2 regions of the Idiomarina sp. PL1-037 genome follow, and region 1 is predicted to be linked to the other one. Evidence: predicted binding sites of a transcription regulator. Region 1 holds the regulator's gene; the other holds the start of a gene.
What was found. The regulator sigma-54, encoded in region 1, starts transcription at its own class of promoters, with help from an activator protein. The targets are predictions, from matches to a motif close to GTTGGCACGNNNNTNGNNT.

Region 1 (3,118 bases):
TCCGGAACGACCACTAACAATGATCAGTTGCATGGCGACTGTTCACCTTCGCCCACAAATAATTGATATAACGCTTTGTCAGAATCTGCATGGCGCAGTGCGCGGGTGCAGTCTTTGTCATTCATTCTTCTGGCCACAGTGGCCAATGTTTGTAAATGGTTCTCGTGCTCTGACTCCGGCACCAGAAGCGCGAAGATAATATCGACAGGCTGGTTGTCAATAGAATCGAACTCGATAGGTTCGTCTAGGGTCAATAATACCGCCACCGGATGATTTGCATTAGGTAAACGGCCATGAGGAATTGCGATACCTAAGCCAATTCCCGTACTGCCTAAACGTTCACGGTTTAACAGGCTCTCAAAAATGTCATGACGGGTAATGCCAGACAGCTTAGGGGCTACGATTTGACTAATGGTTTCAAGTAGTCTTTTTTTACTTGCGCCCTCGACTGCACACTTGGTGCAGTCGGCGCTTAACAATTCACTCAGTTGCATGGATTAATGTTGTTTCATTTTCTCTTTGTGTTTAATCACCTGACGGTCCAGTTTATTAATTAAACCGTCGATGGCCGCGTACATATCTTCGTGCTTTGAATCGGCGAAAAGCTCACCGCCATTCACGTGCAGCGTAGCTTCCGCTTTTTGAATCGTTTTTTCAACGTTTAGGATGACGTGAACATTCGTTATATGGTCAAAATGTCTTTCCAGCTTGGCAAATTTTGTGTCCACGTAGTCACGCAGAGCTTCGGTAATATCGATGTGATGACCGGTCAAATTAATTTGCATAACGTCTTCCTTCTGCAGTTAACAAAGTTATAAAAGACTTTTGCGTTGGCTCGATGATGGAATGTTCAACGATTCCCGATACTTCGCAATTGTCCTTCTTGCTACTTGGATACCCTGTTCGGCTATCAGTTCAGCAATCTTACTGTCGCTTAATGGTTTACTGCGATTTTCAGCAGCGACCATCTTCTTAATTAAAGCACGTATTGCCGTGCTTGAACACTCACCACCGCCCTCTGTACTGACATGGCTTGAGAAAAAATATTTCAACTCAAATACACCACTTGGGCAGTGTAAGTATTTTTGTGTCGTTACGCGTGAAATCGTACTTTCATGCATATCGACAGTTTCAGCAACATCGTTCAGTACCATGGGCTTCATAGCCTCTTCACCATGCTCAAAAAAGCCTTGCTGGCGCTGTACTATGCAATTAGCCACCTTCAGCAGCGTATCATTCCTGCTCTCCAGGCTTTTTATGAACCAGCGAGCTTCTTGCGTATGGTTCTTTATGTACTGGCTGTCGGCTACTGACTTTGCCGCTTTACTTAAGGCGGCGTATTCTTCGTTCACTTTTAATTTAGGTACGCTGTCGGGGTTTAATTCGACCATCCAGCGACCATTTTTTTTAGTAACGGCCACGTCAGGAATAACATATTCAACAGGTTGCTGTGCAACTTGCTCGCCCGGATGCGGATGCAATTGTTGAATTAATCGCATAGTCTGGCGTAAATCGTCTTCCGATAACTTCAGTTTACGCTGAATAGTGCGAAAATCGCGACTGCCGAGTAAGTCCATATGTTCAGTCACTAAGCATAAAGCAACCTGCTTGTATTCAGTGTCGTCGCTCAGTTGCCGCAATTGAATGGCAAGGCACTCACTGACACTGCGAGCGCCGACACCAATTGGATCAAAATGCTGAATACGCTTTAGCACCATGCAAACTTCTTCTGCTTCTACTTCGGGCAGACGCACGGCTTCAATAATTTCATCAACATCGACCATTAGGTAGCCGTTGTCGTCTATGGCCTCGATAATGGCTTCCGCTATGGCGGTGTCTTCTTCTGAGAAATGAGAAAGTTGCATCTGCCAGAGTAGGTGATCCTGCAGAGATTCGCTGGTAGAGCCCTGGTAGACTTCAAAATCGCCGTCAAAGGATTTACCAGAGGAGGCTGCGCCGTTGGCAGGGGTATGACTGGAGTAGGTGTCGTCCCAACTGCTGTCGACCGGCAGTTCGTCAGGCATCTCCTGAGTTTTTATAACGTCGGATGTTTCCCGCTGACTGTCGTCCCTTTCCTCAATGTTGCGGGTTTCAGACTGGTCGGCGTCGTTACTTGTTTCACCTTCAACCTCCAGCAATGGATTACTGTCTAACGCATCCTGAATTTCTGACTGAAGATCGAGCGAGGAAAGCTGCAGCAGGCGGATAGCCTGTTGAAGTTGTGGCGTCATGGTCAGCTGCTGACCAATTTTTAGCTGCAGACTTTGCTTCATAATGACTGTCCCGGTATCACGTTATAGGGTGAACTGCTCACCGAGGTAAACGTCTCTAACCTGTTGATTCGATAATATACTTTCCGCATCGCCGCTTGCAATAAGCTCGCCATGACTGACAATATAAGCGTGTTCACAAACAGACAATGTTTCGCGAACATTGTGGTCAGTAATCAGTACACCAATACCACGTTGTTTCAAATGTTCAACAATCTTTTTAATATCAATAACCGAAATGGGATCCACCCCGGCAAAAGGCTCATCCAGCAAAATAAATGTAGGTTCCGCTGCCAGGGCACGGGCAATTTCGACCCGACGGCGTTCACCACCTGACAGGCTCATGCCCTGACTGTTTGCTATGTGCCCAATATGAAACTCTTCGAGCAAAGCATCAAGTTGCTCTTCACGTTCGTTGGTTGATAGTTCTTTACGAGTTTCCAGAATAGCCATCAGATTATCGCGCACGGTTAACTTCCGAAAAATGGAAGCCTCCTGCGGCAAATAGCCAATACCTCTGCGTGCCCGCTCATGCATTGGCAGCAAGGTAAGGTCATTGTCGTCCAGTAAAATTTGACCTTTATCGCTATTAACCAAACCGACAATCATATAGAAGGTTGTGGTTTTGCCTGCGCCGTTGGGGCCCAGCAAACCAATAATCTGTCCTTGACTGACTTCCAGACTGACGTCTTTGACGACTTGTCGGCTTTTGTAGCTTTTGGCTAAATGTTTGACTCGTAAAGTTGCCATATTAAGGATTCTCGTTATTTTTTTCGTCGGTGTCAGTTTTTGGTTTTGGCGTGAAAATAGTGATAACACGGCTGTCTTCTTCGCCTGAGCTGCTTGCC
Region 2 (3,118 bases), 480 kb from region 1:
CCACATCCGGAATTCGGATAGGTTGCGTCGTTGCAAGTGCAACGGATGAATTCACGCCACTATTACGATCAACCTGATAGCCCTGCAGGTAATTCCCTTGGTTATCGACAATGAACTTATCATCGTTCAATTTAAAAGCACCTGACCGAGTGTAAGTCAGATCACGAGAGCCAAGACCGTCTGTTGTCGCAAAAAAACCGTTACCACTAATGGCCATATCCAGCGAGTTGTCAGTGAAGTCCAGAGTACCCTGGCTGAACTGCTGAGCGACTGACGATGTCAAAACACCATCACCCACTTTGGTATTGCCTGCATTAAAAATGCTGCTGGCATAAACGTCCGCAAATTCTGCCCGAGACTGTTTGAAGCCCGTTGTTTTAACGTTTGAAATATTATTCGCGGTCGTATCCAGATCTTTTTGCGATGCATTGATACCGCTAAGTGCAATATTAAATGACATAAGTCACCTCATCTGTTAACTAATTTCAGAGACATCAGACAGTTTGATGCCGCCTAATCCTTTAAGATTCAAAACCACACCGCGGTCACCGCCGGTGCTGACACTTTGCACGCGAGCGTGCATCTGTATGGGCAGTTCTTCAGTTTGACCACCCACACTGGCATTCACTGAGAATGAGTAGTTTCCGGCTGGAGCTTCCTCGCCGTTGGACATTTTCCCGTCCCACTCAAACTCTTTGGTACCCTGAGCCATATCACCCATATTAATGGTACGAACTACTGCACCAGTGCCATCTTTAATACTAATTTTCACGTTCTGAGCCGTTTGGGGCGTGGCTATCATACCGGTGACTCCGGCTCCTGATTCCAGATTAGCCTGATCAGTCGGAACCAGCACTTTACGCCCAACCATGGTTGAAGCCTGCAGGGCCTGGTTTGAGGTCATATCATTTGCGAACTGATCAAAACGGTCCGACAAGCCGCTGATGCCTTCCGCCATAGTAAAACTGGTCATTTGAGCAATCATTTGATCGTTCTCGACCGGTTTAGACGGGTCTTGCATATTCAGCTGTTCCGTTAGCAGCTTGAAAAAGTCTTCCTGCTCCAGCTTTCCCTGCTCATCCGGATCAGCATATTCAGCACCTTCGTCTTTCTTCCACTTCATGCTGTCGATGAGTGAGTTATTGCTTACGCCTTCCATTTGTTATCTCCTGCTTACCCTTGACCCAGACGCAATAAACGTTGTGTCATTGTTTTGGCAGTGTCCGCTACCTGCACGTTTGTCTGGTAGGAACGCGAAGCCGAAATCATGTTTGCCATTTCTTCCATGGTGTTGACATTGGGACGGTAGATGTAACCGCTTTCGTCAGCCATGGGATGATTTGGCGCATACTCAATTTGCAGCGGGTCTTGGCTTTCCACGATACCCAGTACTTTGACACCCGCTTCCTGGCCTGCCTGAGTCTGATTCGTCAGACTATTACCACGATAGTCACCTTTAGCGTCGGCTAAAGCCGTTGCGAAAACCGGGTTTCTGGCCCGGTAGGTTTCATCAACACTGCTGCTGATTGAGTTAGCGTTTGCCAGGTTACTGGCCGTTGTATTCAGTCGTACTGACTGAGCACTCATAGCCGAACCCGACACATTAAAAATGTTAAACAGACTCATGACTTATTATCTCCCTTGTCCGCCCAGGGCTTTCTTCACACCGCTGATGCGGCCATCAAGAAAGTTCATGGTCATTTCATACTCCAACGCATTTTGTGCATACAAGTTTTGTTCCAACTGCACATCAACGGTGTTGCCGTCGCCGGTATCCGGTTGCGTAGGTACGCGGAACTTTTCAGTTCCCTGAGGTTGTATTTCAACGCTGAAATGCTTTTCGTGAGTACGCGCCATTTTGTGGTTTTCCATACCGCGCTGCGCTTGCTGTAAAGCTTGCTGGAAGTCCAGGCCTTTCGCTTTGTAGCCGGGGGTGTCGGCATTGGCGATGTTATTGGCAATAAGCTCCGCGCGCTGAGTACGTACACCCAACGTGTGTTGCTGTATTCCCATAAGTTTGTCCATGGAAAGTGCCATATTTTTGTCTCCACAGTGTTCGATAGTGAAGACAATGCAGGAAGTGTGCCAATTTAAGGAGGGATTATTGCTTTTTTAGGCGAACATTTCCTGCAGGAAACTATTTTCTTCGGTAAATTATGCCTGGCTGGCAGCGGATCATTTCAAAATCGTCAGTAAGTCCTGAAATTGATTCGGATGCACCGAGGAAAAGATAGCCACCGGGGTTAAGCGATTGCCGGAATTGGGCAATAATTTTCCGCTTTACTTCCGGGGCAAAGTAGATAAGGACATTTCGGCAAAAAATCACATCGAACTTGCCCAGCAAAGAATAGCTGTCCAGCAAGTTTAAGTGACGAAAATGAATGAACTGTTTAAGCTCGTCTTTTACTCTCATGGAGCCGGCTTTACTTTCGGCGTCCGTAAAAAACTTCTTTCTACGCTCAGCCGACAAACCACGCGCAAGAGCAAGACTATCGTATTCACCAATTGCACATTGCTCGAGCACCTTATTAGAAATGTCGGTTGCCGTTACTTTTATGCCAGCTCTTAGCCCGCCCGGATTCTTCGCCTTATACTCTAAGTACGTCATGGCAATAGAATAAGGTTCTTGCCCGGAGGAACAGGCTGCGGACCAAATTTTTAAAGGCCCGGTGTGGTTTTTATATTCAGGAAGAATACGGTCGTTCAAAATTTCGAACGGGTAAGTGTCACGAAACCACAAGGTTTCGTTGGTTGTCATGGCATCAATAACCGCTGCCCGTAAAGCCCGCTCACTTAGCTTCATTGAGCGTTTTACAAGCTCCGCCAGCGAGTCGACATTGAACCGGCCCATTAAAGGGCTCAAACGACTCTTCACCAGATACAGTTTGCTTTCACCCAATACGATACCGCATTGATGTTCAAGGAACTGACGAAATTCCTGATATTCCGATAAACTTAATTCGCGATCTATCACGTTATATAAACAACTTCCGTTTCAGTTTCATTCGTTTCGTAACCTGACGTTTACGTCAGGTCTAACATCGCACCTGATGCAGTGGCACCAGGCTACGCAATAACTTCTGTATTCAGCCATTTTTGTACGGCGGTCGCCAGCTCA

Region 2: flgB (flagellar basal body rod protein FlgB) is a predicted target of sigma-54. The motif match lies at 2,072-2,090, and genes of this name have one in related genera.

Annotation. Positions count from the first base shown of each region.
Region 1 is NZ_CP139873.1:440,071-443,188, forward strand. Features, by position in the region: gene rapZ (RNase adapter RapZ) at 1-33, opposite strand, end outside; gene ptsN (PTS IIA-like nitrogen regulatory protein PtsN) at 24-494, opposite strand; gene hpf (ribosome hibernation promoting factor) at 498-785, opposite strand; gene U0358_RS02090 (RNA polymerase factor sigma-54) at 813-2,273, opposite strand; gene lptB (LPS export ABC transporter ATP-binding protein) at 2,295-3,020, opposite strand; gene lptA (lipopolysaccharide transport periplasmic protein LptA) at 3,022-3,118, opposite strand, start outside.
Region 2 is NZ_CP139873.1:916,344-919,461, reverse strand. Features, by position in the region: gene flgE (flagellar hook protein FlgE) at 1-460, opposite strand, end outside; gene flgD (flagellar hook assembly protein FlgD) at 476-1,159, opposite strand; gene flgC (flagellar basal body rod protein FlgC) at 1,174-1,626, opposite strand; gene flgB (flagellar basal body rod protein FlgB) at 1,633-2,037, opposite strand; gene U0358_RS04130 (CheR family methyltransferase) at 2,138-2,974, opposite strand; gene U0358_RS04125 (chemotaxis protein CheV) at 3,067-3,118, opposite strand, start outside.